DNA from 3 places in the Actinomadura sp. NAK00032 genome. Region 2 is predicted to be linked to each of the others. Evidence: riboswitches for the same ligand, from Rfam matches in the RefSeq annotation. Region 2 holds a riboswitch; each other region holds the start of a gene.
What was found. Region 2 has a riboswitch for cobalamin ahead of cobN (cobaltochelatase subunit CobN). Riboswitches for the same ligand answer to the same signal wherever they lie in the genome.
Positions count from the first base shown of each region.

Region 1: it holds a riboswitch for cobalamin, as region 2 does, so the genes downstream of both, HUT06_RS24845 (ABC transporter substrate-binding protein) here and cobN (cobaltochelatase subunit CobN) in region 2, are expected to answer to the same signal.
Region 3: it holds a riboswitch for cobalamin, as region 2 does, so the genes downstream of both, HUT06_RS41805 (ribonucleoside-diphosphate reductase subunit alpha) here and cobN (cobaltochelatase subunit CobN) in region 2, are expected to answer to the same signal.

Region 1 is NZ_CP054932.1:5,329,686-5,332,952, forward strand. It holds gene HUT06_RS24835 (ABC transporter ATP-binding protein) at 1-553, opposite strand, end outside; gene HUT06_RS24840 (iron ABC transporter permease) at 561-1,667, opposite strand; cobalamin riboswitch at 1,800-1,930, shown strand; gene HUT06_RS24845 (ABC transporter substrate-binding protein) at 2,059-3,048, shown strand; gene HUT06_RS24850 (iron ABC transporter permease) at 3,054-3,267, shown strand, end outside.
Region 2 is NZ_CP054932.1:5,722,507-5,725,773, reverse strand. It holds gene HUT06_RS26720 (precorrin-8X methylmutase) at 1-551, opposite strand, end outside; gene HUT06_RS26715 (precorrin-3B synthase) at 548-1,642, opposite strand; cobalamin riboswitch at 1,714-1,837, shown strand; gene cobN (cobaltochelatase subunit CobN) at 1,890-3,267, shown strand, end outside.
Region 3 is NZ_CP054932.1:9,056,265-9,059,531, forward strand. It holds gene HUT06_RS41805 (ribonucleoside-diphosphate reductase subunit alpha) at 1-1,659, opposite strand, end outside; cobalamin riboswitch at 1,798-1,942, opposite strand; gene HUT06_RS41810 (hypothetical protein) at 2,104-2,760, shown strand; gene HUT06_RS41815 (YcnI family protein) at 2,838-3,267, shown strand, end outside.

The DNA of each region.
Region 1 (3,267 bases), 390 kb from region 2:
TGCCGAGCCCGCGGATCATGGTGAGCAGCTCGTGCTGGAACCGGATGTCGAGGTGGTTGGTCGGCTCGTCGAGCACCAGGTGCGCGGGCTGCTGCGCCAGCGCGCGGGCGATCATCACGCGCTGTTTCTCGCCGCCGGACAGCCGGACGAAGACCCGGTCCGCCAGGTGCCGGGCGCCGACCCTGCGCAGCGCGGCCGCCGCGATCCGGTGGTCGCCGGCGCCGTTGCGGGAGAACGTCGACTGGTGCGGCGCCCGGCCGAGCATGACCATGTCGGCCACGGTCAGCGGCAGGTCGCCCGCCGACTCCTGCAGCACGACGGCGACCCGCCGGGCGAGTTCGCGGTGGGGCAGGGAGTCCAGCGGGCGCCCGTCGATCAGGACCTGCCCGCTGCGGGGCGGCACGATCCCGGTGAGCATCCGGACCACCGTCGTCTTGCCGCTGCCGTTGGGGCCGAGCAGCCCGAGGATCCGGCCGGTCCCGGCCCGCACGTCGACGTCGCGCACCACGGTCGCCGCGCCGTAGGCGTAGCTGAGCCCGCGTCCTTCGATCATGGCTGTCTCACTCGCTTCCGGCGTGCGGGCGGCGGACCAGGATGAGCAGGAACGGCGCGCCGACCAGCGCGGTGATGATGCCGATCGGCAGTTCCTGCGGGCTGAGGACCATGCGTGCGGCCAGGTCGGCCCACAGCAGGAACGTCGCGCCGATGAGCGCGGCGACGGGCACGGCCCGGCGGTGCGTGGCCCCCACGACGCGCCGGGCCAGATGCGGGATCACCAGCCCGACGAAGCCGATGCTGCCCGAGGAGGCCACCAGCACCCCCACCGCCAGGGACACCAGGACCAGCAGCACCAGGCGGAACCCCGCCGGCGAGACGCCCAGGGTGTGCGCGGTCTCGTCGCCGATCGCGAGCGCGTCCAGCCGGCGTCCCCACAGCGTGAGCAGGACGGTCACCAGCACGACTGCCGCCACGACCACGAACAGGGGCGCCGACCAGTGCGCGAGTGCCAGCGTGCCCAGCAGCCAGAACAGCACCGACCGCGACCCCTCGGCCGAATCGGACGCGAAGATCAGGAAGCTGGTCAGCGCGTAGAGCGCGTACCCGACGGCCACCCCGGTCATCAGCAGCCGGGTCGAGGTGATCCGCCCGGCCGTCCGGGCGATCACGAACACCAGCAGCGACGCGGCCAGCGCGCCCAGGAACGCGGCGATCTGCAGCGCGTGCTCGCCCCACCCCGCGCCGAACCCGAACAGGATCGCGGCGGCCGCGCCCGCCGAGCCGCCGGAGTTGACGCCCAGCAGGTACGGGTCGGCGAGCATGTTGCGCACCATCGCCTGCAGCGCCATGCCGGTGACGGCGAGCCCGGCGCCGACCGCCGCCCCCAGCAGCACGCGCGGCAACCGGACCCGCCACACGATCGAGTCGTGCGCCGGACGCCAGGTGACCTCGGCCGGGCTGCCGACCAGGTGGTGGCCGACCACGTCGAGGACGGTCGTGGGCGGCACCGCCACCGCGCCCATCGCGACCGCGGCGACGACCGTGGCGAGCAGGACCGCCACGAGCCCGAGCAGGAGCAGCAGGTACCGGCGCCGCCGGGAGGACGCCCCCAGGTCGTCGCCGCCGGAGTCCGGCAGCGCGACGGACGGGACCGCCGATGACGAGACCATGCATCCCCTCAGTTATTGCGAGCTATATGCAGTAACTAATGACATGCAGGAGTGTCCTGTCAAGGGAGATCATCATGTGACGCGGCGCTCACCTGCCGGATGTGTCACGATGTGCGGAGTAGGCGACGGCGGAACGAGGAAGCCGGTGCGAATCCGGCGCGGTCCCGCCACTGTGATCGGCGAGCGGATCCCGAACCATGCCACTGCCCGCGCACGCGGGTGGGAAGGCCGGGACGAGCGTTGACCCGAGAGCCAGGAGACTCACGCGGTCGCCTCCTCGATCGGACTGGGGCGGATCTCCCCAGAGAGGAGGGGCTGTATGCCCATGGGTTCGGCATGCCCGGCACCGCGCCGGACGGCGGCGCACATCTCACGCTCGAAGGCGCTCTTGGTGACCGGCGTGCGCGGCGGGCGGGCGCTGGCCGTCCTGGCGATGCTCGTGCTGCTGTCGGCCGGCTGCGGCGGCGCGGAGCGCGTCACGGGCGGGACGTCCGGTTCGCCGCCGGACGGGTTCCCGGTGACGGTCGCCAACTGCGGGGTGACGACCACGTACCAGCGGCCGCCGCGGCGGGCGGTCTCGCTCAACCAGCACGCGACCGAGGTGATGCTGGCGCTCGGCCTGGAGAAGTCGATGGTGGGGACCGGCTACCTGGACGACGAGGTGCTGCCGGAGTTCCGGCGGGCCTACGACCGGGTGAAGGTCATCTCCAGGGAGTACCCCTCGTTCGAGACGCTGCTGGCGGCCGAGCCCGACTTCGTGTACGGGGGCTGGAAGAGCGCCTTCGACGAGAAGGCGGGCCGCGGCCGGGCCGCGTTGCGGAAGGCGGGCATCGACACCCGTCTCAACATCGAGGAATGCCCGGCGGGGCCGGTGACCGCGGCCACCGCCGAGGAGGAGATCCGGGCCGTCGCCGAGGTCTTCGGTGTCCCGGACCGGGCCGAGCGGCGGATCGCCTTGATGCGCGCCGTCCTGGACGGGGTGAAGCGCGCGCTGTCGGGCGCCGCGCCGGTCAAGGTGGCCGTCTACGACAGCGGGGACAAGACCGCCTTCACCGCGGGCGGCGCCGGGATCGGCAACGAGATGATCCGGCTGGCGGGCGGGACCAACCTGTTCGCCGACGTGGACAAGCCCTACGGGAACGTCTCCTTCGAGCAGTTCGCCGAGCGCGCACCGGACGTCGTCCTCATCTACGACTACGGCGAGCAGTCCGCCGAGGACAAGAAGAAGTTCCTGCTGAGCAATCCCGCGCTCAAGGACGTCCCCGCCATCAGGGACCGGCGGTTCGCGGTGCTGCCGCTGTCGTCCACGGTGACCGGCGTGAGGGTCGCGGACGCGGTGGCCTCGCTGGCCCGGCAACTGCACCCGGACCGCTTCGCGTGACCGGCGTGACCGAAGCCCGCGGCTCCGGCGCCCGGACGGCGGCGGCCGCGCCCGCTCCGCGCCGCCGGCTCCCCTACCCGCTGGTCCTGGCGCTGCTGGGTGCGCTGGTGCTGGCGGCGGCCACGGCGGGGATCTCGGCGGGCTCGGTCCGGCTGCCGCCCGAGCAGGTCTGGGGCATCCTGCTGCACCGCCTGCATCCGGCGCTGGCCGCCCCGGACT
Region 2 (3,267 bases):
ACCACCAGGTGGTCGAGCCCGCTCGCGGCGAGCGCCTCCTTCGACTCGGCCGCGCCGATGAACCCGACCGGGATCCCGAGCACCGCCGCCGGACGCCCCGCGCCCGCCGCCACCAGCTCCAGCAGCCGGAACAGCGCGGTCGGCGCGTTGCCGATCGCCACGACCGACCCCTCGAGCCGGTCCAGCCACAGGTCGAGGGCCGCCGCGCTGCGCGTGGTGCCGAGCCGCTCCGCCAGCGCGGGCACCTCCGGCTCGCCCAGCGCGCACACCACGTCGTTGCCCGCCGGCAGCCGCGCGCGCGTGATACCGGACGCGACCATCCGCGCGTCGCACAGGACCGGCGCGCCGTCCAGCAGCGCCGCCCGCGCCCGCGCCACGACCCCCGGCGACCAGCCCAGATCCCGGACGAGGTCGGTCATCCCGCAGGCGTGGATCATCCGCACCGCGACGCGCGCGACGTCGTCCGGCAGGCCCGACAGGTCGGCCTCCGCGCGGATCGTCGCGAAGGACCGCCGGTAGATCTCGGCGCCGTCCCGGACATAGTCCATCACCGCTGCTCCTCAGGCATCCTCAGCACGACCGGGCCGCGGGGCGTCCCGCAGCGCCGCTCGCATCCCGCCCAGTGGACGGGCGTCTCGGGTGCGCGCTCCAGCCCGGCGACCCACCGCCGCGCCTCGCCCAGCACGTCGCCGCGCGACTTCGCGCAGCCGGGGCTCCCGGTGCAGGCGGTGACCCCGACCCACGGCGACGCGGCGTCGACCGCGAACCCCGCCGCCGCGAGCACCGCCGCGACCTCGCCGGCCTCGCCGGAAGTCAGATCCCGCAGCACGACGCTCCGCCACGGCGTGACCCGCACGCTGCCCGAGGACCCGGCGAGAGCCTCGGCCCGCGCGCCCGACAGCCGACCGAGCGGCGGCACGACCTCCAGCGCGACGAGCCCGTCCCGCTGCCGGACGATCCCGGCGTACGGGGGCCGGGGCTCAGGGGGCGCGCCGGGTTCCTCCGCACTCGCGCCGAGCCGTCCGGCGACGAGCCGCGCCCCGTCCGGGACCTCCGAGACCCGCCACGCGTCCCCCCGGACGTCGAGGAACGCCGCCGCGGCCGCGACCAGCGTCGCGACCGCGTCACCGGCGGGAACGGAGACCCGTGCCCCGGCGACGCGGAGGCCGTCCGGCGCGAAGGTCAGGTCGGCGTCCACGGCGGCCGCGTCGCCGGTGCCGTCGTCCAGCGCGAACAGGAAGCGGCCCGGCAGGCCGGCCAGCCGCGGGTTCGCGCACAGCGCCCGGTCGAGGGCCGCGACCAGCGGATCCGTCGCCAGGACGCCGTGCCGGCCGCGCCCGCCGAGCGGGGACGCGACGATGTTGCGCACCCGCTCGTGGGACGGCGACGGCAGCAGCCCCGCCGCCTCCAGGCGCGCCGCGAGCGCCGCCGGATCGCGGACGCCGCGCAGCTGCAGATTGCCGCGCGAGGTGAGTTCGATCACGTCGCGGCCCAGCTCGCGGGCGGCGGCGCCGAGCACTTCGAGCTGCGCGGACGACACCGCGCCGCCCGGCACCCGGACACGCGCCAGCGGCCCGTCGGCGGCGTTGTGGGTGCGCAGCGCACCGGGGCACGCGTCGGCGTGCGGTCTGACAATCGGCACGGGGAGGATGTTAACCACACTTTGCGGGCGGGCCGCGCTGCCGTACTGTTCTCCCCAGGCGATGGCAATGGGAGGAAGCCGGTGTGAATCCGGCGCGGTCCCGCCACTGTGACCGGGGAGCGAACCCCGCTTGAGGCCACTGTCCGCACGGACGGGAAGGCCGGGGCGAGCATCGATCCGGGAGCCAGGAGACTCCTGCCGTCGCGACACCCGCTACCGGGGCGAGGACCCCAGGGGAGGAACGGCCGTGTCCGCTGGCACCGTGCTGCTGCTGTCGACGTCCGACACCGATCTGCTGAGCGCCCGCGCGTCCGGCGCCGGCTACCGGCTCGGCAATCCCGCCCGGCTCACCGCCGCCGACCTGCCCGCACTGACCGAGGGCACGGGCCTCGTCGTGGTCCGGCTGCTCGGCGGGCGGCGCGTTTGGGAGGACGGGCTCGACGCGCTCCTCGCCGGCCCCCGCCCGGTGGTGGTCCTCGGCGGCGAGCAGGCCCCCGACGCCGAGCTGATGGAGCTGTCCCGGCTCCGCGGCGGGGTCGCCGCCGGCGTGTGCGCCGAGGCCCACGCCTACCTCGCGCACGGCGGGCCCGCCAACCTCGCCGAGCTGCACGCGTTCCTGTCCGACACCGTGCTGCTGACCGGGCGCGGGTTCGCGCCCCCGGCCGCGACGCCGACGTGGGGGCGGCTCGAACGCGAGCCCCGCACCACCGAGGGCCCCGTCGTCGGCGTGCTCTACTACCGCGCCCACCACATGGCCGGGAACACCGCGTTCGCCGAGGCGCTGTGCGCGGCCGTCGAGGACGCGGGCGGGCAGGCCATGCCCGTCTTCTGCTCGTCCCTGCGCACCGCCGAGCCCGCGCTGCTCGACACCCTCCGCCGGGCGGACGCGCTGGTCGTGACCGTCCTCGCGGCGGGCGGGTCCAGGCCCGCGACCGCCGGGGCGGGCGGCGACGACGAGGCGTGGGACGTCGGCGCCCTCGCCGCGCTCGACGTCCCGATCCTGCAGGGCCTCTGCCTCACCACCAGCCGCGCCGCCTGGGAGGACAGCGACGACGGCCTGTCCCCGCTGGACGCCGCGTCGCAGGTCGCGATCCCCGAGTTCGACGGCCGGATCATCACCGTCCCGTTCTCGTTCAAGGAGATCGACGAGGACGGCCTCACCGTCTACCGGGCCGACCCGGAGCGGGCGGCGCGCGTCGCGGGGATCGCCGTCCGGCACGGCCGCCTGCGGCACACCCCGCCCGCCGAGCGCCGCGTCGCGGTGATGCTGTCGGCGTACCCGACCAAGCACTCCCGCGTCGGGAACGCCGTCGGGCTCGACACCCCGGCGAGCACCGTCCGGCTGCTGGCCCGCCTCCGCGACGAGGGCCACGACCTGGGCGGAGGCTTCCCCGGCGTCGGCGACGACGCCGCGGGCCTGGACGGCGACGCGCTCATCCACGCGCTCATCGCCGCCGGCGGCCAGGACGAGGACTGGCTCACCGAGGAGCAGCTCGCGGGCAACCCCGTCCGGATCTCCGGCGCGTCCTACGAGCGCTGGTACCGGACGCTCCCCGAGGAACTGCGCGGCGAGATGGAGCTGCACTGGGGGCCGCCTCCCGGGCAGCTGTTCGTGCAGGACGGCG
Region 3 (3,267 bases), 3.3 Mb from region 2:
CCCGTGCGCGGCGGCGAGGTCGGCGGACGCCCCGTAGGCGGCCAGCGCGATCTCCTCGGCGATGCGCGTCGACAGCGCGCGGGCCTCGTCGGAGTCGAACGGCAGGCGCAGCGTGAAGAAGACGTCGGCGAGACCCATCACGCCCAGCCCGACCGGACGCCACTTGCGGTTGGCCTTCTCCGCCTCCGGCGTGGGGTAGAAGCCCCTGTCGATGGTGCGGTCCAAGAAGCGGACGGCGGTGCGGACCGTTGAACGAAGCCGCTCCCAGTCGACCCCGGCGGGCGTCACGTGCGCGGCCAGATTCACCGATCCGAGGTTGCAGACGGCGGCCTCGCCATCGCTGGTCACCTCAAGGATCTCTGTGCACAGGTTGGAGAGGTGGACGACCCTCTTTTCGGGTGGTGTGGAGGGTCGCCCCTCCACGGGCGGCTCGCCGGGCTCGGCGGTCTGGTTGCAGGCGCGGTTGGCGGCGTCCTTGAACGTCATCCATCCGTTGCCCGTCTCCGCGAGGGTGCGCATCATGCGCCCGTACAGCTTGCGGGCCGGGACCTGCCGGACGAACCGTCCGTCCCGCTCCGCCGCCCGGTACGCCGCGTCGAACTCGTCCCCCCAGAGGTCGGCCAACTCGGGGACCTCCTTCGGGTCGAACAGCGACCAGGGCGCGTCGTCCTCGACGCGGCGCATGAACTCGTCCGGGATCCAGTTGGCGAGGTTCAGGTTGTGGGTGCGGCGCGCGTCCTCGCCCGTGTTGTCGCGCAGTTCGAGGAACTCCTCGACGTCGGCGTGCCACGGCTCCAGGTAGACGCAGGCGGCGCCCTTGCGGCGGCCGCCCTGGTTGACGGCGGCGACGGACGAGTCCAGCGTGCGCAGCCACGGGACGATGCCGTTGGAGTGCCCGTTCGTGCCGCGGATCAGCGAGCCCCGCGAGCGCACCTTCGTCCACGAGATGCCGATGCCGCCCGCGTACTTGCTGAGCCGCGCGACCTGCCCGTACCGCTCGTAGATCGCCTCCAGCTCGTCGCGCGGCGAGTCGAGCAGGAAGCACGACGACAGCTGCGGGCGGCGCGCGGCCGAGTTGAACAGGGTCGGCGAGCTGGGCAGGTACGACAGCGTGCTGAGCAGGCCGTACAGGTCCGCCGCCTCGTCCACCGTGTCGGCGAGGCCGCATGCCACGCGCAGCAGGAAGTGCTGCGGACGCTCCAGGACGAGCCGCGAACGCGGATGCCTCAGCAGATACCGGTCGTAGAGGGTGCGGAGCCCGAAGTACTCGAACCGGTCGTCGGCGCCGTCGTCGATGAGCGCGTCGAGTGCGGCGGCGTTGGCGGCGACGAACGCGGCCGGACCGTCCGCCAGCAGGCCCTCCCGGTGCCCGGCGGCGACCGACTCGGCGAACGCCGTGACGCCGGCGGACGCCGCCTCGTCCCGGATCCGGGCGCCGAGCAGCCGCGCGGCGACCTTCGAGTAGCCGGGTTCGGCGGCCACCAGGGCGGCGGCCTCGGCGATCGCGAGATCCCGCAGCGCCGCCGTGTCCAGCCCGTCGCCGGACCGGACGGCGGCCAGCACGCGCCCCGCCGCCACATCCGGTACCCCGGCGCAGGCGGCCTCGACCTCCCCGGCGATGCCCCCGGCCGCCGGTGCGTCGGCCAACACTTGTGTCACGTGCTTCTCCCCTCGCAAGCCGCCTCGCGGAGGCATGCGAACGGGACGCGACGGCATGCCGCGCTCCGCCCCCGGCCCACCCGCGAAGCCTGGACGTGTCGGCCCGAGGGGACGACCCCCGGACCTTCTCGTGCGGGCAGGTCTTCGGACTCGCGGGCGGCGCACCTGTCAGGCACGTCCTACTGGCCGTCGCTTCCCGGGCCCGGCGGGCCCAGTGCTCATGACGGCGGTCGTTCCCGCTCACCGCTGCGGGGCAGTCCCGGAATCGCACCGGGTTCCCTCTCACGACGCCCCCGCCGCCGGGCGGCGGGGGCGTACCAGCACGGGGTTGAACCCTACATCTTGTTTGCGATCAATGCGCAACCCCAAGATGTTGGGCGTGTCGCCGTGGGTTTCCGGGGTCGGGTACACGGTCGCGGACCGGGGTGGCACGATGGTGCCGTCATGTCGGAGCGTTCCCCGCAGCCCCTGTTCCGCGCCGCACGCGCGGTGGTGTTCGCCACCGTGTGCGTCGCGCTGGCGGCGCTCGGGCACGTCCTCGCAGGCGGGGCGGCCGTCCCGCTCTGGGCGGGGACGATGGGGTTCGGCGCGGTCGTCGGCGTGACGCTGATGCTGGCGGGCCATGAGCGCTCGCTCGGCACGATCCTGGGCGGGCTCCTCGGCGGGCAGTTCGCCCTGCACACGCTGTTCACGGGCGCAGCCGCCGATCCGGCCGCGCACCCCATGCCCGCCATGGCGGGCCACACCCCGGCGATGCACGCCGCCATGACCGACGCCGCCGCGATGCCCGGCGCCACCGCCGCGCATGGCGGCAACGGCCTGGCCATGACGCTCGCGCACTGCGTCGCCGCGCTGGTCGCCGCCTGGTGGCTGCGGCGCGGCGAACGGTCCGTGTGGACGATGGCCCGGCGGGTCGCCGCGGCCGCCGACCGTCCCGTCCGGCTGCTCCTCGCCCTGCTCACCATCGAACCGGCCGGGCCGCCGCGCCCGGCCGTCCCCGCCCCGGCGCCGGCCGCCGTCCCCGCCGTCGACCGCGCGCTGCGGCACCAGGTCGTCCGGCGGGGTCCCCCGTTCCGTTCGAGGGCGCTCGCGCACATCTGACGCGCGCGCCGTACGTCACCGGACGCCGATCCACGGCGCATCCGGCTCTTCCCGTACGACTCGAACGGAGTTCCCGCATGTCCTTCACCGTGCCCGCGCGCCGCGCCGGCGCCATCGTCTCCCTCGCCGCCCTCTCGGTGCTCGGGGCGGCCACGGCCGCGTCCGCGCACGTCACCGCCAACCCGAAGAGCGCCGAGCAGGGCTCCTACGCCAAGGTCTCGTTCCGGGTGCCGAACGAGCGCGACAACGCCGCCACGACCAAGGTCGTCGTGCACCTGCCCGTCGACCACCCGCTCGCGTCGGTGTCCGTCCGGCCGACCCCGGGCTGGACGGTGAAGGCGGAGAAGTCCAAGCTGCCGAAGCCGATCCAGTCCCACGGCGGCGAGCTGACCGAGGCCGTCACCACGATCACCTGGTCGGGCGGCAAGATCGAGGCCGGTCGGTTCGAGGAGTTCGACGTCTCCATGGGGCCGCTCCCGACCGACACGGACCAGCTGATGTTCAAGG